3 regions of the Desulfotomaculum sp. OF05-3 genome follow, and region 1 is predicted to be linked to each of the others. Evidence: predicted binding sites of a transcription regulator. Region 1 holds the regulator's gene; each other region holds the start of a gene.
The links. The regulator LexA, encoded in region 1, represses DNA repair genes until DNA is damaged. The targets are predictions, from matches to a motif close to CNAACANNTGTTNG.
Positions count from the first base shown of each region.

Region 2: a site for LexA is predicted at 4,012-4,025, ahead of uvrA (excinuclease ABC subunit UvrA). Genes of this name have one in related genera too.
Region 3: a site for LexA is predicted at 3,009-3,022, ahead of DXA87_RS01855 (DNA repair exonuclease). Genes of this name have one in related genera too.

Region 1 is NZ_QWGO01000018.1:61,110-68,644, forward strand. It holds gene DXA87_RS10815 (exonuclease SbcCD subunit D) at 1-418, opposite strand, end outside; gene DXA87_RS10820 (LysM peptidoglycan-binding domain-containing protein) at 598-912, opposite strand; gene lexA (transcriptional repressor LexA) at 1,092-1,709, shown strand; gene DXA87_RS10830 (immunoglobulin-like domain-containing protein) at 1,920-2,651, opposite strand; gene DXA87_RS10835 (hypothetical protein) at 2,856-3,440, shown strand; gene DXA87_RS10840 (MBOAT family O-acyltransferase) at 3,450-4,853, shown strand; gene DXA87_RS10845 (DHHW family protein) at 4,882-6,033, shown strand; gene DXA87_RS10850 (helix-turn-helix transcriptional regulator) at 6,225-6,542, shown strand; gene DXA87_RS10855 (hypothetical protein) at 6,565-7,077, shown strand; gene DXA87_RS10860 (hypothetical protein) at 7,340-7,535, shown strand, end outside.
Region 2 is NZ_QWGO01000023.1:21,631-29,165, reverse strand. It holds gene leuA (2-isopropylmalate synthase) at 13-1,686, shown strand; gene DXA87_RS12210 (FOG: Glucan-binding domain (YG repeat)) at 2,024-3,268, shown strand; gene DXA87_RS12205 (hypothetical protein) at 3,375-3,866, shown strand; gene uvrA (excinuclease ABC subunit UvrA) at 4,156-7,005, shown strand; gene iadA (beta-aspartyl-peptidase) at 7,343-7,535, shown strand, end outside.
Region 3 is NZ_QWGO01000002.1:57,387-64,921, reverse strand. It holds gene DXA87_RS01865 (amidohydrolase) at 1-1,228, opposite strand, end outside; gene asnS (asparagine--tRNA ligase) at 1,488-2,879, shown strand; gene DXA87_RS01855 (DNA repair exonuclease) at 3,095-4,171, shown strand; gene DXA87_RS01850 (AAA family ATPase) at 4,168-6,003, shown strand; gene DXA87_RS01845 (nitrite/sulfite reductase) at 6,325-7,535, opposite strand, start outside.

The DNA of each region.
Region 1 (7,535 bases):
CGCGGCGCACAGCTGCCGGACGGATAAACGGAAGAAGATGGATCCAGACCGTCCCATACTGATCTGCGATCGGAATTTTCATGACGGTTCCGTCATAGACGGGGGAGAGATAAATTCCCCGGCTGTTTAGCAGTCTTCCCCCAAAAGCCAGTCGTTCCGCAGAATCATGGTTTCCGCTGATAACAAAGACGGGAAGCTTTCTCTCCGCAAGCTTTGTGATAAACTCATCGAACACCTGAACCGCTTCCGCGGAGGGAATCTGTTTATCATAGATATCTCCTGCCAGGATCACTCCGTCCGGCATCTCTTTCTCCGCGAGATCCAGAATCCTTTCAAGAATATATTTCTGGTCCTCGATCATAGAAAATTCATTCACTCTCTTTCCGATATGAAGATCTGATAAATGGAATAATCTCATCTGTGCCTCCTGTGGTCTCTGCTGTTAATCCTATTGTAATGTCTCTCACCGGCAATAGCAAGCCATTGTCCTATAAAGAATAAGACCCCGGAACATATATCTGTCCATGGGATCTTATTCTCTGGTCAAAAAACGGTTCTTACCGCAACACTCATATCCGGGAAACATCTTTTTGAGGATCACTTTATATACGGATTCCCCGGTGTCTCCGCATAGTATTCCACGGAGATCATATTTCCGGCGCGTATCTCATCTGAAACCATTCCGTTTATCAATTTCAGCTCATAAACGTATTCCCGTACCGACATACCGGAGTGGTGATAATAAGTTTTTGCAATCGACCAGAGTGTATCACCTTTTTCTACCTCGATCGTCGTATAATAGCGGTTATAGACTGTATCATCACTCTCTTCATTCGCCATAACCAGAGTCTTTCCGAAAAAGCAGGACATAATCATTACAATCATAACAAGGGCTATCAAATACTTCTTCATACAGCTTCCTCCTTTGTATCCAGCGAGTCCAAACTTACGTTTGCGAACATCTGTTCTGTATCGAATTCTATCACACGAACATATGTTTGTCAATTCTTTTTCGGTATTTTTCGAACAAAGGTTTGCTTTTTCCCGTATTTTATGGTACTATGTATACAGATGAAAAAAGGAGGGATTTCATGAGTCAGGGAAAAATTACTGATAAGCAGAGAGAAATACTTGAATATATAAAAGAAATGATCTTAAAGAAAGGTTATCCGCCGGCTGTGCGCGAGATTTGTGAAGCGGTACACTTAAAGTCCACTTCCTCCGTGCACTCTCATCTGGAATCCTTGGAAAAAAACGGCTATATCCGTCGTGATCCGACAAAGCCGAGAACGATCGAGATCCTTGATGACGATTTCGCCCTGACGAGACGCGAACTCGTAAACGTGCCGGTGATCGGTACGGTCGCTGCCGGAGTGCCAATCCTTGCAGAACAGAACATCGAAGATTATCTCCCGATTCCTGCAGAAATTCTTCCAAATAAGGAAGTATTTATGTTGAAGGTAAAAGGAAACAGTATGATCGAGGCCGGAATCTACAACGGCGATAAAGTGATCGTTGCAAAGCAGCCAAACGCTGAAAACGGTGATAAGGTCGTTGCTCTGGTGGACGATTCCGCTACTGTAAAAACTTTCTATAAGGAAAATGGCCATTTCCGTCTCCAACCGGAAAATTCCTCGATGGATCCGATCATTCTTGATCAGGTCGAGATCCTTGGAAAGGTCATCGGTCTTTTCCGTATGATGAATTAAACCGATCTTTATTTTTACGGATAGTTCTTAAAGAATCGCTGTGATCCTCGAGGAACGTCTCTCCCCGCCGGAGACCTCACTCCCACCGTGATGAACTTGCGATGACTTGCCGTTCGAAAAAGGCAGACATCTTATATGGCTCAGAGAAAAAGCCCCACTGGATATCTATGACTATACGACATCATTCGAGATCCGGTGGGGCTTCATGTTTTATTGTATTTCAAATTCTGCCGGTACCGAATATACTCTTCCGTCTGGCAAATAGATCTCTTTTATCATTTTATATTTGCCTTTCTGGAGTTCTCCGTATAACCATGCAAAATCTATATCCATAAACCGAGATTCTCCGGGTTCCAATTCGTAGGCAATCTCTATAAAACTATAATCTTCGGGTAAAACCGGAAGTTTCTCCCATCTATCATCCCGAAAGACCTCCATTGTATACGCTTCCCCATAGATTATCGTTTCATTGCTGACATTGGAAAGCTTCAGCTGAAGGCTGTCAGAAGTTGCCAGCCTAATTTCCGCATGTACATAATCAAGATACTCCACAGTTTCTTCCTTTGTAGCCTTTTCTGCTTCAAAGAGTGCAAAACCTGAATCATACTTTACATATAGTTTTTGAGGAGATTCCGGATCCCTGTAAACCTCCTGCCCTACGTTTAAATGGGTGCCGTTTAAATCTTTTGTAGGATATTCCAAATTATTCACAAAGGCTATCTGACCTAAATACTCCCAGCTTCCCTTTTGTTGGAAATCAAAGCCGGTGGCATTATACAAATACAGGGAACCATCATAAAATAAAGAGATGCGTTGTACCTCTTCAGAAGCATAACCAGTAGGGGCGATCGTGTTTGTTTCCTGCGCTGCATTGGGTACAGTATGGCAGCCGACCAGAAGCAGGCCGGAGATTCCCAATATGACTAATAATTCTTTTCTCATTATGACACCGCCTCTCCATATGTTTGTATTACAAGACAACATTTCTATTATTATTATAAATAAACTCCTGACCATATGCCATAAAGTTTTCCTTACATTTTTTTACAATTCTTACTGTTTTTATACCCGCCTTGCTTTATACCTGGTTTTCTGAGATAATAAAGTCTGATAAGCAAAAACCTATAATGAAAGGAATTTTTCAATATGAAAAAAACAATTACAACGCTTCTGACTCTTACCATGGCTGCTTCTCTGGCAGGATGCGGCAGCAAGCCTGCAGATGAACCGACGAAATCCCCGGAGACGGTGATTGAATCGGCGGTTGATTTTTATACAGAAGTTTGGGATGCTTTGGGCGAGGACAGGCAGTTTGCAGCTGTAGGCGGTGATGCAGAGAATGAAGCGGAAGCGCCGGCAAAATTCGCCATGACTGATGAGAATAAGGAGATATTTGAGTATCTTCTTCATGTAAATGATGAGCTTTATGATATGCTGGATGATGATACAGCTACCCTGCAGCATATGATGAACACCAACACCTTCAGTTCCGCCTTTGCGAAGCTTAAGGACACCTCGAAAGCAGAAGAATTTGCCGAGGATTACAAAGCTGAGATTCAGGGTCAGCGCTGGATGTGCGGCTTCCCGGACAAGGTGGTTGTCATCTCGGTTGCGGATTATGTCATGATGGCATACGGCGCTGAGGAATGTGTCGATGATCTGGTTGAGGCCTGCTCGGAAGTGGCACCGGATTCCACCGTTCTGGTGGATGCACCGGCTGTACTTGATTAGGAGGAACCTATGCTTTTTTCGAGCATACCATTTTTATTCTGGTTTCTGCCCGGTGTCCTGATCCTTTATGCTGCAGCACCGGGATCATTGAAAAATACGGTTCTCCTGCTTTCCAGCCTGTGTTTCTATGGCTGGGGAGAACCGAAGTACGTAGTCTGGATGGTAGTTGCCATCCTGATGGCATATATATTCGGATTGCTGATCGAGCGTTACCAGAGTATCCCGAAGCTTGCCAGGCTTTTTCTCGCACTTTCGGTTTCATCCAGCCTTCTCATGCTTGGTTATTTTAAATACGCAGATTTTTTTATCCGTAATGTAAATGCCGTCACCGGGTGTTCGATCCCCTTGCTTAACATCACACTTCCCATCGGAATCAGCTTTTATACCTTCCAGGTACTCAGCTATACGATGGATGTATACAGACAGCATGTGAAAGCCCAGAGAAATCTGATAGACCTAGCTGCATATGTGGCACTCTTTCCTCAGCTGATCGCCGGTCCCATCGTCCGTTATTCGGATATTGCAGAACAGTTGAAGGGGCGTATTCATACTATGGGCAAGACGGCTCAGGGAATCCGCCGATTTATCTTAGGACTCGGCAAGAAGATTCTGATCGCCAATCTGCTTGGAGAATTGTGCAGCATCTTCCGGACTTCGGATGATAAATCGGTACTTTTCTTCTGGCTCTATGCAGTCGCCTATACCCTTCATGTATATTTTGATTTTTCAGGATACAGTGATATGGCCATCGGACTTGGAAAGCTATTTGGATTTGATTTTCTGGAAAATTTTAATTATCCTTTTATCTCGAAAAGTATAACTGAATTCTGGCGTCGCTGGCATATGTCTCTCGGCACCTGGTTTCGGGATTATGTCTATATTCCTCTGGGAGGCAGTCGTGTAAGTTTACCGCGGCATCTGTTTAATATATTTCTGGTCTGGATGCTGACGGGCTTCTGGCATGGTGCCGCCTGGAATTTCGTAATCTGGGGACTTTATTTTGCTCTGCTGCTGATTCTGGAGAAGATATGGCTTTTGGAAATCCTTAAAAAGAGCCATGTCTTAAACCGCATCTATGTATTGACTGCTGCTGCAATCAGTTTTGTGATCTTTGATGCCACTGATATGTCCCAGGCATTCTCGTACCTGAAAGCCATGTTTGGAACAGGCGGATATCCATTGATTTCTGAAGCATGCAGCTACTATTTCCGCAGCTATTTTGTGGTCTTGATGATAGCCCTGCTTGGTGCGACACCGATTCCAAAGTCCTTTTACAGACGGATCCAGCAATGGAAAACAGGAACAGCAGTTATGTTATTCGCAGAACCACTGGCACTTTCAGCCCTGCTGCTTATCTGTACGGCTTTTCTTGTGGATGGCTCCTTTAACCCATTTCTTTATTTCAGGTTTTAGGAATTCTGAGGTCGGGAAGGAATGATAGATGATAGAATGTAAGAATATAAAAAGCATAAAGAATACAAACAATGCAAAAAATATCAATCATATAAACAACATAGTTACAGTAGTTGTGCTGGGAGTCGTATTTGTTAGCCTTACCATGGCGTCCTGGCTGCTGCCGCCCCAGGAGTTTTCTGACAACGAACGGCGAAAGCTTGCACAGCGCCCGAAGTTTTCCCTGGATACCATGTCCGATGGAAGCTTTATGACGGAATTTGAAAAGTATACTCTTGATCAATTTCCGCTGCGAGATCAGTTCCGGACGTTGAAAGCCTATACTACCTACGATGTGTTTGGTCAGCTTGATAATCATGATATTTATATACAGGATGGTTATGCAGCAAAGCTTGAATATCCGCTTCAAATGGATTCTCTGGAACATGCAGCGGACCGGTTTGCATATATCTATGAGAAATATCTGGCTGACAAGGAGATGAATATTTATCTCTCCATTGTCCCGGATAAAAGCTACTTTCTTGCGGAGAAACATGGATACCTCTCCACGGACTATGAAAAACTGTTCCATATGATGCGGAATCACATGAACTACGCAGACTATATCGATATCACAGGAACGCTGGATATTACGGATTACTATAAGACAGATACCCATTGGCGTCAGGAGAAGCTTCCAGAGACGGCAGCTGTTCTTGCGGAGGGCATGGGGACATCTATCTCCGGAGCTTACACAGAATATGCGCTGGATGTCCCTTTTTATGGTGTATATTATGGTCAATCTGCTCTTCCACTGCCGCCGGAAACGCTATATTATCTATCCAATGATGTTTTAGATGGCTGTATCGTGACCAATCATGAGGATCAGACGATGGGTTCCATCTATAATATGGAGAAAAAATCCGGCAAAGATCCTTATGAGATCTTTCTTTCCGGTCCCCGCTCTCTGATAACCATCGAGAATCCGAACTGTAAATCGGACAAAGAGCTTGTCATTTTCCGGGATTCCTTTGGCAGCAGTATCGCTCCTCTTCTTTCTGAAGGGTATGCCAAGATCACTCTGGTGGATATCCGGTATCTGAGGGCAGATTTACTTGAACGTTTTATAGAATTTAAGAATCAGGATGTACTGTTTCTGTACAGTACATCGGTACTGAATCATAGTGAGACATTGACCTGATTGTAAACTTTGCAGAAGCATTGATCTGCCAAAATCAAAACAGATTTTACTCGCCCACCTTCTATTGTCCATGCCAATCAGCTTTCTAAATAAACCGTCCGGCCGGATAAATTTCGCTGTTCAATCCGCTGCGTTCGTGATAGAATGAAAGCAAGTGTTTCGGGATAGTACAGAATCATGGAGGGATGCAAATGGAACCGATGTATTTGTCAATCCAGCCCGTGGAAACCGGGAAGCGGATAAAGCAGCTGCTTTCGGAGCAAAACTATACGATCCGCGAGGTCCAGGGTGCGTTCGGCTTTGAAAACCCACAGGCAATCTATAAGTGGATCGCCGGAAAATCGCTGCCGAGCCTGGACAACTTTATCATTCTCAGCAGATTATTACATACCAGTATTGAAAATATCCTCGTCATTGACGGGGATATTCCTCGTTTATGGGTCAGTTTAAACCAGTGGTTCAATGACATCTTCTCTCTCCTGCCTTATAATCGTGTCATAAGGAAGTGATGCGAAGGAGGCGAAACACATTATGAAAATAACTTCGGCTTATGCCAATAAACTGCTCAAAAGTCTGGCGGACGAAAAATCTTACTGGGAGGCCCAGGAAGCGTCATCCCGCACTTACGTTGCCGCTGTCGGCGAGGAACCGGTCATCCCGAAATATGACTATTCCGCCGTTTCTGAGACGTTAAAAGAAATCGACCGAAAAGCCGTCATCATCAAGCACGCCCTGAACCTGGCCAATGCCACCGCAAAGATCAGGGTAGGCGATACGGAAATGAGTGTCGACAGCATTCTGGTAAGAATGGCACAACTTAGCTCCCGCAAAGCGACTCTGGACACCATGCGGAAATATCTGCCAAAAATGAGGGAATCTTCCCATGCATTCAGCTCCAGAAATGCCGTTCCTGAATACCGCTACACCAATTATGATCCAGAACTGGTAAAACGTGATTATGAATGCATCTCCGGTGAGATCATGGAAATGCAGATTGCCCTTGACCGGTACAATCAGACTTTCCTGTTTGAAGCGGACATTTAAAGGATTTTTCCGTACAGGGTCATTTTAAAAATGCAGATGGTCTTGTTAATGTTCAGTGGCATAGATTATTTTGTTATCTTTTATCCATTGTATCTTTCGGTTCATGGTAAATTAATTCAAAAAATAAAAAGGTAAACAATTTCCCTGTAGAAAACCCGTGAGTGATCACGCCGGTGCCAGGGTACGGTTTCAGGCACCACGGCTGCGGAATGCAAATTTCGCAGCATTTTCCTTACAGACAGCTATCACAAAGGAGGAGCCTATGAAAAATTTTCTGAGACTGGACGGCCGGTCCATCCTGTCCGTCCCATATATGTACATCGACCACAAGGACTATCTTGCAGATTCCCTGCTCACACAGAACCATGTTTCCGTGCGGTTCGGAAGTGAATTCTCACGGGACAATTCCCCGTACCACATCATTATCTGCAAAGTCAGAAAGAAAGATACGGCGGAAT
Region 2 (7,535 bases), on a different contig from region 1:
AGGAAAGAAACTATGATGAATTATAAGAGATATCAGAGAGTACCGGTCATGAATTACCCGGAGCGGGAGTGGCCGAATAAAGAGATCCAGAAGGCGCCGATCTGGTGCAGCGTGGATCTGCGCGACGGCAACCAGGCCCTTGTAGAGCCGATGGTCGTTGAAGAGAAGATTGAAATGTTCAATATGCTGGTGCAGATGGGCTTCAAGGAGATCGAGATCGGTTTCCCGGCCGCTTCCCAGATCGAATTTGACTTTTTAAGACAGCTCGTTGAACGCAGGCTGATCCCGGACGATGTGACGGTTCAGGTTCTGACCCAGTGCCGTGATCACCTGTTAAAGAGAACCTTCGAGTCCATTCAGGGAATCCCGAAGGCAGTTGTGCATATTTACAACTCTACATCCACCTTACAGCGTGATGTTGTATTCCATATGGACCGTGAGGAGATCAAGCAGATCGCAATCGACGGTGTCGATATGGTAAAGAAGTACATGAAAGATTATGACGGAAAAGTGATCCTGGAGTATTCCCCGGAGAGCTTTACCGGAACAGAGATGGACTATGCGCTTGATATCTGCAACGCGGTCCAGAGAGCATGGGGACCGACACCGGACAATAAGATGATCATCAACCTTCCGTCCACTGTCGAGATGACGACGCCGAACGTATTTGCAGACCAGATCGAGTGGATGAGCAAACATCTGGAGAACCGCGAGAGCATCATTTTAAGCGTTCATCCGCATAATGACCGCGGAACAGGTGTCGCTGCTGCAGAACTTGCAATGCTTGCAGGCGCTGACCGCGTTGAGGGAACCCTGTTCGGAAATGGTGAGCGTACCGGAAACGTGGATATCCTGACCATCGCCTACAATATGTTCTCTCAGGGAATCGACCCAGAGCTTGAAATCGGCGATATCAAGAAGATCGCGGAAGTTTACGAGCGCTGCACAAAGATGCATATCGATCCGCGTCATCCGTACGCTGGAAAGCTGGTATTTACTGCATTCTCCGGTTCCCATCAGGATGCTATCAACAAGGGAATGCATGTGCTTATGGAAAGAAAGAGCGAGATCTGGCAGGTTCCGTATCTGCCGATCGATCCGTCCGATATCGGAAGAGAGTACGAGCCGGTGGTCCGTATCAACAGCCAGTCCGGAAAGGGCGGTGTTGCTTTCGTTATGGACAGCTTCTTTGGATTCAAGCTTCCACGCGGCATGCACAAAGAGTTCGCGGATGTGATCCAGAAGATCGCAGAGAAGCAGGGAGAGGTCGCACCGGAACAGATCATGGAAGAGTTCCGCATCGAGTATCTCGACCGCAAGGAACCGTACCACTTCCGCAAGTGCAAGACCACAGATTTCGAGTCCGGAGACCAGTTCACAACCGTTGCTGTTGTTACCTACTCTAACCACGGCGAGACAAAACAGTTTGAAGGTGTCGGAAACGGCCCAATCGATGCTGTGAAACGCGGACTGGAGGAGGAGCTTGGTATCTCAATCAAGGTTCTCGATTACAGCGAGCATGCGCTGACATCCGGTTCCGGGGCACAGGCGGCTTCCTATATCCACCTGATGGATCAGAAGACCGGCAAGGTGACATACGGTGTCGGCATCAGCTCCAACATCACGAGAGCATCCTTAAGAGGTATCTTCAGTGCAGTTAACCGTCTGTTTGGAGATGCAGAGTAAAATAAAAATGTCGGATATACGTTCAGTGCTGCGGTAAGACATAGGGAGAAACTGCAGTGTCCGGCGGCAAATCATAAGAAAATTTTAAATGCGGCAGAAATGGGAATGCAATCCTGTTTTTGCCGCATTTTTGCGTCATATTTTTAATGAAATGTAAGGAAAAAGAGAAGAGTTTTTAGGAAGTTTTCTGTATAATACAAGTACAAACAAAAAACGAAAGATATCTAACGGAGATATCGAAAACAAATAGCCACCGTGGGAACGATGAAAAGGAAACCGGTGGGAAAGTGAAAAAGTATATTCCGGAAACGGAAATATTTAGAAGAGGAGGGTTTCTATGAAGAAGAGATATTTTGCAGGTGCAGCAGTTGCGGCGATGATTTTAACCGCAGGAATGGCGACGACCTCTTTTGCGGACTGGTCGCAGCAGAATGGAAAATGGTATTACTACAATGACAACAACGGACGCCTCGTTCGGAATGACTGGGTATGCTCCAAGGATGCATGGTATTATATGGATTACAATGGAGTGATGCAGACAAACAGCCTGATCGATGATACTTATTATGTAAACGAGAATGGTGTCATGATCACAAACACATGGAAGTACATCAACAACAGCCGCTGGAACGAGAGCGGATGGAGATATTTTGGAGCGAACGGAAAGGCGTACACAAACGGCTGGAAACAGATCAATGACGTGTGGTACCACTTTACGGATTCCGTTTTGGATATCGGCTGGGTGGAGATCGATGGTAAGATCTATCATTTAGAAGATTCCGGAGCTATGACGACGGGCTGGAGAAAACTGGCGGACAGAGAGGATGACTGGGGTGAGTACTGGTACTATTTTAATTCCAGTGGAAAGCTGATCTATGATGGTGAGCTGAAGATCTCCGGTGAGACCTATATCTTTGACCACAGCGGAAGGATGCTGACTGGCTGGGTAAATGAGTCTGATTACACATCTACAGGACGTGACGACCTCTCCAACAGCGATGTCAATGCCCTTCGCTACTTCCGCAGCGGCGGACAGCAGATGAACGGCTGGAGATATATGGCATCCCCGGATGACGCTGAGGAAAACTGGTACTACTTTAAAGATGGCCGCGCATACTCCACATCCTATAAAACAACGGAGGCCTGCGGATACGGAATAGCAAAGATCAAGGGCGAGACCTACTGCTTTGATAAAAAGGGCCGCATGAAGACAGGTCTTGTGGAGCTGAGCGACGGCAGAAAGTTCTACTTTGACAGTGACGGAAAGATGAAGACCGGGCGGATCGTGATCAACGACGATAACCATGACAACGAAGTATTCTACTTCACAACTTCCGGCAGTATCGGAACGAGAGGCGACGGATTCACGGGTGTGAAGGACGGAAGTCTCTACGAGAACGGACGCCTTGTGAGTGCGGAAGAAGGAATGAAGTACGAGAAAGTCACCGTTGACGGAAAGACATATGTGGTCAACGAATCCGGTAAGGTAAAGACCAGCGGAACCGTGACAGATGCGGACGGCGTGAAATATAAGATCACGAAGGATCAGAACGGTGGATATAATGTAGAAGTTTCCTGGTAGGAATGGATACAAAAAGCTTGATTATATAAAGGATGATGACGGCGATGTTTTTATTGAATTGAAAAGAAAGTGTGTCTATTACATTATCTCATATGATTAGGAGGGAATGAATAGCTATGAAGAAAGCAAATTTTTTTATTTATCATCTTTGACAGTTATTTTGTTTAATATATTCTTTATTGGTTTTATTCTGAAAAACGGACATAAAGAATATATCCCTCCGGCAGGAGTCATTACATATGAATATTGGAACGAGCTGGTAAAAAATCCAGAATTAGTCGATGAAGTACTGGCAAGTAATGTTGCGAATATTTCAAGCGTATCATGCATTATATTTGTGCTTGAAATTCTATATGCACTGGCTGTTTACGATAGTTTAAGAAGTAGAGACGGACGATGGATACTACTCATAGTTCCTATAGCTTTTATCTCATACAAGATATGTCGACAGCTTTTCATAACGTATATCCCGGTGTACCATATGTTTATGCTGCTTCTACCGACTGAATTTGTATCAATAGTTCTGGAAGTCTTAAATTTATATGCGTATAGAAGATCTCGTAGCAGGGAAATGCTGAAAAACAGTACACACAGATAATGTAGAATTTCATAGAAACCCATAAAGAGAGACCCCGGCGGGCAGCTGCCGGGGTCTTTCGCGTTTTTGGGGGAAAAGACAGATGGATATGCCGATTGAAACGGTCTGCGCAGTCTGTGCAGATGAAAAGTGGTAAAACATAAAACGAACAAACGTTTGCATATGAGGCGAATTTGTGGTATACTGACCGTAACATGGGATAATGTCCGGAATACCTGGAAAACGTATAGTCCCGGAGCTCTGTGAGAATGATAAAGCAAAAGCAGACATGGCAAAGAGGAGAGACACAATGCCGAAGCAATATATAAAAATACGAGGTGCCAACGAGCACAACTTAAAAAATATTTCCCTGGATATCCCGAGAAATGAGCTGGTGGTCCTGACCGGACTTTCGGGATCGGGAAAATCTTCTCTGGCATTTGATACGATCTATGCGGAGGGACAGAGACGCTATATGGAGTCCTTATCTTCCTACGCGCGCCAGTTCTTAGGCCAGATGGAAAAACCGGATGTGGAGAGCATCGAGGGACTTTCCCCGGCAATCTCCATCGACCAGAAATCCACGAACCGCAACCCGCGTTCCACCGTAGGAACCGTGACGGAGATATACGACTATATGCGTCTTCTGTACGCTAGGATCGGTATCCCCCACTGCCCGAAGTGCGGCAGGGAGATCCGCAAGCAGACAGTGGACCAGATGGTGGACCAGATCATGACACTGCCGGAGCGGACGAAAATCCAGCTTTTAGCGCCAATGGTCCGTGGAAGAAAAGGACGTCATGAGAAGGTTCTGGAACAGGCGAAACGCAGTGGTTACGTCCGTGTGATGATCGACGGAAATCTACATGAGCTGTCAGAAGAGATCACGCTGGAGAAGAACATCAAGCACAATATTGAGATCGTTGTGGACCGTCTCGTTGTGAAGCCGGGGATCGAGAAACGTCTGACGGACTCCATAGAGACAGTGATGAAGCTGTCCGATGGTCTGATGATCGTGGATGTAGCTGACGGCGAGCCGATCAACTTCAGCCAGAGCTTTTCCTGCCCGGACTGCGGGATCAGCATCGAGGAGGTGGAGCCGCGAAGCTTCTCCTTCAACAACCCGTTCGGCGCCTGCCCGGACTGTTTCGGTCTGGGATATAAGATGGAATTTGATGAAGATCTGATGATCCCGGATAAGTCCTTGAGTATCAATGAGGGAGCAATCGTCGTTCTCGGCTGGCAGTCCTGCGCGAAGCCGGGAAGCTTTTCAAGGGCGATCTTAGATGCCCTGGCGGCAGAGTATCACTTTGATCTTGATACTCCGTTCAAAGATTATCCGAAGGAGATCCATGATATCCTGATCTACGGAACCGGCGGAAAGGAAGTAAAGGTCCACTATACAGGACAGAGGGGAACCGGTGTTTATGACGTGGCCTTTGAGGGTCTGATCGAGAACGTAAACCGCCGTTACCGGGAGACATTCTCCCAGGCCAGCAAGGCAGAGTACGAGAGCTTTATGCGGATCACACCGTGTACCACCTGTCATGGACAGCGTTTAAAGCAGTCTTCTCTGGCGGTGACGGTAGGTGGGCTGAATATTTACGAGGCTACGAATATGTCTATCGTAAAATTCAGGGAGTTTATCGATGATCTGAAGCTATCCGAGATGCAGAAGATGATCGGTGAACAGATTTTGAAGGAAATCCGGGCGAGGATCAGCTTCCTGATCGACGTGGGACTGGATTATCTGTCCTTATCCCGGGCGACCGGTACCCTTTCCGGCGGCGAGGCACAGAGAATCCGTCTGGCGACCCAGATCGGTTCCGGACTTGTGGGGGTTGCCTATATCCTCGATGAGCCGAGTATCGGACTGCACCAGAGAGATAACGATAAGCTGCTGAAAACGTTGGAACATCTCCGGGATCTCGGAAACAGTGTGATCGTCGTGGAGCACGATGAAGATACGATGCGGGCGGCGGACTGTATCGTGGATATCGGTCCGGGAGCCGGGGAACACGGCGGAAATGTGGTCGCTGTGGGAACGGCAGCCCAGATCATGAAGTGTAAGGAATCGATCACCGGTGCGTATTTGAGCGGCCGGATCAAAATTCCGGTGCCGAAGGAGAGAAGAAGCCCAACGGGCTGGATCAAAATCCGCGGCGCGAGGGAGAATAACCTGAAAAATATCGATGTGGATGTGCCACTTGGAATTATGACCTGCGTGACCGGTGTGTCGGGATCGGGAAAGAGCTCCCTGATCAACGAGATCCTCTATAAGGCGCTGGCGAAAAAGCTGAACCGTGCCCGGACGATCCCGGGAGATCACGACGGAATCGATGGTGTGGAACAGCTGGATAAGATCATCGCCATCGACCAGTCCCCGATCGGAAGAACGCCGAGATCGAATCCGGCGACCTACACTGGTGTGTTTGACCTGATCCGTGATCTTTTTGCAGCGACCACCGATGCGAAGGCGAAGGGATACTCAAAGGGACGGTTCAGCTTCAACGTGAAGGGCGGCCGATGCGAGGCCTGCAGCGGTGACGGAATCATCAAGATCGAAATGCATTTCCTGCCGGACGTCTATGTGCCCTGCGAGGTCTGCGGTGGAAAGCGGTACAACCGTGAGACCCTGGAAGTGAAGTATAAGGGAAAGAGCATTTACGATGTGTTGAATATGACCGTGGAGGAGGCGTTAAAGTTCTTTGAGAATGTGCCGTCTATCGCGAGAAAGATCGCGACATTGAACGATGTGGGACTTTCTTATATCCGGCTCGGACAGCCCTCGACGGAGCTTTCCGGCGGAGAGGCGCAGCGGATCAAACTCGCCACAGAGCTTTCCAGACGCGGAACCGGAAAAACAATCTATATCCTCGATGAGCCGACGACAGGACTCCACTTCGCGGATGTCCATAAGCTGGTGGAGATCTTAAGAAAGCTTTCCGAAGGTGGAAATACGGTGGTTGTGATCGAGCACAATCTGGATGTGATCAAGACCGCGGATTATATTATCGATATGGGACCGGAAGGCGGAGACCGCGGCGGTACCGTGATCGCGAAAGGAACGCCGGAGGAGATCGTGAAGGTTTCGGAGTCCTATACGGGGCAGTATGTCAAGCGGTATCTTGAGAACGGAGATGCCGGTTCAGACGAGTAAAGGTTACTTTTCATGGGTAGGAATTTTCTGAACTGAAAATTCCGTACAATACAGTGATGGTAGTGGATTTTGCCGATTCGGAATGCGAAGCATCGACAAAATCCTGTTACAGTGCGCGGGCATGGAGTGCCCGTGTACTGTAACGAGTAAAAAAATGAAAGTTTTGAATCATCACTTGGAATACTTCCGGCGGTATGTTATACTAAAATAATAAGAAAATCATAATTGCCCGACAGTAATTTCTATTACAATTCAGCCGTACGCTGGTTTGTCTGAACTGAATTTCCCGCTGTCGGGCAGTTATGTAAAACAGGGATTACACAGGAGGAATAAGCCCATGCTGTTAGTAAAAAACGCAAAAGTTTACGCACCGGAATATCTCGGAGTGAAGGATATCCTGATTGCCGGAGGAAGAATCGAAAGAATTGCGGATCATCTGCCGGAGTATGAGGGATGTGAAGTAATCGACGGAACCGGAAAGATCGTGACTCCGGGTATTATCGACCGTCATGTCCATGTGACCGGAGGCG
Region 3 (7,535 bases), on a different contig from region 1:
TGTGACCCGGGCCGGCTTCGTGGGTGAGGACGCGCATGAAGGTCGCCTGTCCGCCCTGTTCCTGGACGCGGTTCATCATATAGGAGACATCCTCGCTGCCGCCGTTTTTGCTGCTCATTTCCTTCGCAACCGGCAGATGGAGATCTTCCTCGCAGACTCTCTTCACCCGCTCCATCAGCGCCTCACTGCTCGCCAGGGAGTTTGCCGCGCCCATAAGCTTCATCTCACAGGTGCATCCGTGCATTTTTGCCGCGCTCTCGATAATGTTCACTGCGTAATTTTTCATGTACTCGTTGATCTCGGTGGTCTCACCGCGGACCTCGATCTCCATCTTCGCCTCGTCCGCGATAACATTCCGTCCGCTTCCGGCGACAACGGTTCCCACATTTACTCTGGACACGCCGCCGGAGTGACGCGGGATCGCATAAAGGTTTAAGATCGCCGTTCCGACTGCCAGCATGACATTCCGTCCAACCTCCGGTGATCCGCCCGCATGGGCAGATTTTCCGTGGAAGATCACATCATATTTTGTCGTTGCGAGAGAGCCATAGCTTCCCGGAATTACCACTGCCGGATCATCCTCTTTCTTATTTGTCACATGAGAGCCGATCAGGTAATCCACACCGTCAAGGTGTCCGTTATCAACGATGGATTTCGCGCCGCGGACGCCCTCTTCCGCCGGCTGGAAGATCAGCTTTACTGTTCCGTGAAGCTGGTCCTTTATAGACATCAGAACTTTCGCCACACCGAGACCGATGGTGGCATGTCCGTCATGTCCGCAGGCATGCATGAAGCCTTCATTTACGGAGTTAAATCCCTCCTTCGCCGGTCTGTGGCTCGGATCATGTTCCTCGAATACGCCGAGGGCATCGATATCAAACCGCATGGCAACCGTCGGGCCCTCGCCGCAGCGCAGGATTCCGATCACGCCGGTCATTCCTCCCTTTGTGTACTTAACAAACTCCGGATCCGCTCCCTGAGCAATGGCACGCTCATACTGTTCCTCTAACTTTTCCTCAGACGGAACGCCCATTCTGGAATCCTTTTTGCAGACCTGATCTCCGACAAGCACTTCATATCCGAGCTCTGTCAGTTTCCGAGCAATAATGGACGACGTCCTCATCTCGAACCAGCCCGGCTCCGCGTACTTATGAAAGTCACGTCTCTGCGCTGTAAGGTCACCCGCCATCTCATCGCTCATAGTCTTGATCCGATCATAAATATTCATTCGTTTGCCCTCCCGTATGCTATTTTATTATTATTATAGTCGATATTCCGGAATTTTTCTATAAAAATATATTTTTCTATCCCTATTTTACTTACAAATCTTGATGGACTCTGTAATTTCTGCCCGGGAGGCCTTTAAAAAACTCCCGAAAACCCCCGTGTTATGCCCATTTCACCTTGAATCCCCATAAAAAATACGCTATACTAATACCAGATTGCACATTTATCTAAGAAGAGAGATATAAGGAGAAGGAAAAATCATGCAGTTGACAACAGTGAAAGAGCTCTTTAAAGAGCGTGACAAATATTTAAACCAGGAGATCCAGGTCGGCGGTTGGATCCGCAGCATCCGTGATTCCAAGGCATTCGGCTTTATCGTATTAAACGATGGTACAAGCTTCGATACCTTACAGATCGTTTACCATGATACAATGGCAAACTTCGCTGAAGTTTCCAAGTTAAACGTCGGCGCTTCCATTATCGTAAAAGGTACTCTCGTTGCAACACCGGAGGCAAAGCAGCCGTTTGAGATCCAGGCAACAGAAGTTACCGTTGAGGGGGCTTCCAGCGCAGACTACCCGCTCCAGAAAAAGCGCCATACATTCGAATATCTTCGTACGATCCCGCACCTCCGCGCACGTACAAATACATTCCAGGCTGTATTCCGTGTGCGTTCCTTGATCGCTTACGCGATCCATCAGTACTTCCAGGAACAGGGCTTCGTCTATGTCCACACTCCGCTAATCACCTCCAGTGACTGTGAGGGTGCCGGTGAGATGTTCCAGGTAACGACTCTCGATCTTGATAACGTTCCGAAGACTGAGGACGGCGCAGTTGATTACAGCAAGGACTTCTTCGGAAAGCACACAAGCCTTACCGTAAGCGGACAGTTAAACGCTGAGACCTACGCAATGGCATTCCGCAATGTTTACACCTTCGGACCGACCTTCCGTGCTGAGAATTCCAACACGACCCGTCATGCTGCCGAGTTCTGGATGATCGAGCCGGAAATGGCATTCGCAGATCTCGATGACAATATGGCTGTCGCTGAAGGCATGTTAAAGTATGTCATCCGTTACGTTCTCGAGAACGCTCCATCCGAGATGAACTTCTTCAACCAGTTCGTCGACAAGGGACTTCTCGACCGCTTAAACAACGTATTAAATTCCGAATTCGGCCACGTTACCTACACAGAGGCTGTAAAGCTCCTTGAAGAGCACAACGATGAGTTCGATTACAAGGTATTCTGGGGCTGCGATCTCCAGACGGAGCATGAGCGCTATCTGACTGAGAAGATCTTCAAGAGACCGGTATTTGTTACCGACTACCCGAAGGAGATCAAGGCGTTCTACATGAAATTAAATCCGGACGGAAAGACCGTTGCCGCTGTGGACTGTCTCGTTCCGGGTATCGGCGAGATCATCGGCGGAAGCCAGCGTGAGGACGATTACGAGAAGCTCCTTGCCCGAATGAACGAGCTCGGATTAAAGCCGGAAGACTACGGTTTCTATCTTGATCTGAGAAAATACGGCAGCGTCCGCCACTCCGGTTTCGGTCTCGGCTTCGAGCGCTGCGTAATGTACCTCACAGGAATGGGCAATATCCGCGACGTAGTTCCGTTCCCGCGTACCGTTAATAACTGCGAATTATAAAGAAACAGCAGCCCGCCGCGTCCTTTCGATGCAAGGCAGCCGCAAGGGAGCGCACAGAGATCTGTTGCGCTCCTTTTCACATTTACGCGACAGCAATCCTCTGGTGACCGAACTGCCGCGGTAACCTGAGAAACACGTTTTTGCGGACTTTCACAGTCCACTACCTTGATACTGGAGCGCAGTGTATCTGCAATCCATACACCATGGAGGAATGTATGAAATTTATTCACACCGCCGATATCCACTGGGGCATGATCCCGGACAGCGATAAGCCCTGGGGCAAAAAGCGGGAACAGGCGATCCGTCTGACGTTCCAGCGGATCATCGAAGATGCCAGGGACTCCCGCGCGGACCTTCTTCTGATCTCCGGTGACTTATTCCACCGCCAGCCCTTAGCGCGGGATCTGAAAGAGGTCAACTACCTGTTCTCCACGATTCCGGGAACCCGCGTTGTCATCATCGCCGGGAACCATGACCGGATCCGGAAGAGTTCCGCCCTCTTGAGCTTCACCTGGGCGCCGAACGTCACATTTCTGATGGACGAGAACCTCTCTTCCGTCTATTTCGAGGAACTGAACACGGAGGTCTACGGCTTCAGCTACCACACGGCCGAGATCACCGAGGCGAAAGCCGACAATATTTCCCTGCCGGCCTCGAGACGCACCAGAATTCTCATGCTCCACGGCGGTGACGCGAAACATGTCCCATTTGATCGGAATGCGCTGGCAGCATCCCCGTTCTCCTACATCGCCCTGGGACATATCCACAAACCGGAGATTCTTCTGGAAAACCGCATGGCCTACGCCGGTTCCCCGGAACCGCTTGACATGACGGAGACCGGACCTCACGGATATTTTATCGGCGAGATCGACACCACCAGCGGACATGTGACCTCCCTGCAGTTTAAGGAAGTCTGCCAGGCCCAGTATATCCCGCTCGTGGTCAATGTGACGCCCCAGACGACAAACACCGAGCTTTCCCAGATCATCGCCGACGAGATCCGCAAGCGCGGTGCCAACAATATCTACCGCTTCCGGATCCGCGGTATGCGAGACCCGGATATCAGCTTTGACCTGGATTTTCTCTCCGGTCAGTGGAATATTATCGAGATCCTGGACGAGTCGGAGCCACAGTATGATTTCCACGCACTGTTCGCGGAACATCCAAGCGACATGATCGGCTTTTATATCCAGGCACTCATGAAGGATGATATGAGTCCGGTGGAGAAGAAAGCCCTGTACTATGGAATTCATGCCCTGCTTATGACAAAAGATGAAAGGAGCCAGCCATGAGATTACTCGAATTACATATCGACGGTTTCGGAAAATTTCATGACCGGACCATCTCCTTCAACGACGGGATCAACATTATCTACGGAAAGAACGAAGCCGGAAAATCCACGCTTCACACCTTCATCCGCGGCATGCTCTTCGGCATCGAGCGCGGGCGCGGACGGGCGGCAAAGAATGATCTGTATACAAAGTACGAGCCCTGGGAGAACAGCGGAACCTACGAGGGATGGCTGAGACTGGAAAAGGACGGAACCATCTACCGCATCGAGCGCCGGTTCCGGAAGGAAAATAAGTCTTTAAAGATCATCAATGAGACGAAAGGACTGGAGGAAGAGGCGACACCTGCATTTGTCTCCAGCCTGCTTGACGGTCTCACCGAGACCATGTACAACAACACCATCAGTATTGGTCAGTTAAAGAGTGCCACCGAAGACGGGATGGTGACGGAATTAAAGAATTATATTGCCAACATGAACACCACCGGCAATATTTCCTTAAATATCACAAAAGCGACTGCGTTTTTGAGAAACCAGAAACGTTCCCTCGAGGCGGGTCTGATCCCAGAGGCGAGCCGGGAGTTTACCTCTCTTCTCGCGGAGATCCGGAATGTGGAGGCGGAGATCGCCGGTCCGGAGTACGAGAACCAGCTCGCCGCCTACCAGAATATGCGGACCCAGGTCAAGGGCCTGATCGACAACACCCAGACACAGAAAAAGGATCTGGACGAGAAACTGGCAAATGGGAAAAAGGTGCTGTCTGACAACGGCTTTACAGACCGGGCATCCGTGGATGCCATGTCTTCCGACGCGGAGAGGCTTTACAGCGAATATAATACTCTGAATGGGGAGTGTAACAAGAAGTCCAGGAAGGTTCTTTCCGGTCTCACAGCGGTTCTCGGAGTCGCAGGACTGGGGGCTGCAGCGACACTTGGATATTTCAACCTCACCGCCTATCTTCCGGTCTGTGGCGCGGCAGCCACGGCGGCTGTGATCTTCTTTATCATCTCCCTGTTCATCCTCCAGAAAGATAAAGAATACCACAGATTGTTCGACAATACTTCCTCTGAACTTGGCGCGCTTCTCGCGAGACATCTCGGAGATTCCGCAGTGTCTGAGGATGCCATGAACGCGTTCCGGGCGAGAATGGGCGAATTCTCAAAGCTCTGCGATATGGTTACCCAGTCTGAGGCAGAGATCAGGAAGTTCTTAGAAGATTTAAGCAATCTCCAGACGAAACAGGCCGGCTGCAGCGAGATGATCGAGAAACAGCAGCGGACCCAGTGGGAGCTTGAGAAGAAATTAGAGCATTTGAGCAACTGTAAAAATAAGGCGAAGGCATTGAAGCGGACACTGGCGGAAAACGACAGGATCCACGATGAGATCGTCGCCATCGATCTTGCCCAGGAGACTATGGCAGATCTCTCCTCCTCGATCCGTGATTCCTTCGGACTCTACCTGAATAAAGAAGCGTCCCAGTACATTACCGGAATCACCGGCGGGATCTATGACAGCATGAGCATCGACGAGAATCTGAATGTCTTCTTAAACACGAAGACAAAGCTGGTTCCCCTCGAGAACGTCAGCAGCGGAACCATGGACCAGGTCTATCTCGCCCTGCGTCTCGCCGCCGCAAAGCTTCTCCAGGGATCCGGCTCCGGCTTCCCGCTGATCTTCGATGACAGCTTTACACAGTATGATGATGAGCGCCTGAAGACGGCACTGGAATGGCTCGCCTCCGCCTATGGCGGCCAGATCATTATTTTCACATGCCATCGCCGGGAAGCACAGATGCTGCGGGCCAGACAGGTGGAGTTTCAGTTGATTGAGATGTAAAAAAACGGCCGACAGTTTTTTCGCTGTCGACCGTTTTTATGTTGTTATTCAAATATGAAGTACTTTCGTAACTGTTCAGTAGGTCTGCGCACTTGCTGCGCTGACCGTAAGAAAACATAGGCTGGAAAGCAAAAATCCCATCAGCGAAGCTGATCTGGAATGGATTTTTGCACGTAACTATGAAGGTACTGAATAGTTACGTACTTTCTTAAAAAGCCCTCTTTTACTTATATGAATTCGGGCTCTGAACGAAAGCTTTCGCTGCCTCTGCTGCTTACTTTCATTCTCGGATTTTCCCACTTTTCCACGTATGATTTCCTCTTAAGCGTACTTTTCCACAATCGCCTTAAATTCATCCTCATGCCCCACGATCCATGTCTCCCAGTTCATGTTCCGGCTGGCAACGGCTTTTCCAAGGTCCACGAAGAATTTCGGCAGATCGCGCTCTAAGATCACAGCTCCGGCCTCGCCGAACTTTGCGGCACCCAGCTTATCGCTTCCGCCTACAAACATCTTAAACGCGGACTCCGGCTTTCCGTCAACAGACTTTGCCGCTCCCTGGAAACCGATGGCTGCCGCCTGGTGTCCGGAACAGCTGGACGGGCATCCGGAAATACAGATCCTCGGAAGCGCTCCGTCCGGGATCCCGGCCTCACGGACTGCCTCCACAGCCGCTCTGAGCGCCGCCTGACTGTCTCTTACACCCTGCTGGCAGATTGCAGCACCGATACAGGCTACACTGTTCTCAAAAGTGCTCTGAGCGCCGTCGTTTGTCGCTTCAAGGACTTTCTTCGCCTCGTCAGCAGTGAGGTTGATGATGTAGATCGTCTCATACGGAGCGATCCGGCACTCTGCGTCCGGGATCTCTCTTACAAGAGTAAGAAGCTCCGCAGGTTTTCCTGCCGGAAGACATCCACCAATCGGGTGGTATGCCACCGCATAGAGTCCCGGCTGTTTCTGTGCGACTACACGCTTTCCGGAAATCTCGCCGCTGCCTTTCTTTGTTACCGGCTTTGCTTCCACATGAAGGTCAAGACCGCCTTTTTCTTTTACCTTTGCCACATTCTCAAGGAACGCTGCCTTTAAACCGTCAACGCCCATAGTCTCCTGCATAAAGCGGGTGCGGGCTTTCGCGCGGTTCTCATAATTTCCATGCTGGCAGAATGTCTCGATCATGGCACGGATGTAGGAAAGGATCTCCGTCGTCTGGACATGTTCATCCACAAGGATTCCCATCTTATAGCCGCCGCCGAGTCCGCCCGCGATGCGAAGTGTAAAGGTTCCATCCGGGTTTGCCATAAATCCCATATCGCGGAAGGCGCTGTGTACGGAATCATCCGCACCGTTGCTGAAGGCTACTTTTAACTTTCTCGGCATGTGGATCTCGCCAGCAATAGAGAGCAGGTACTCTGCCGCTGCCTCCGCATACGGTTTTACATCGAATGCCTCACCTTTCTGCACGCCGGAGAGAGGACTCATCATGATATTTCTCGGATTGTCTCCACCGCCGCCTCTGCTGTAAATCTCACTCG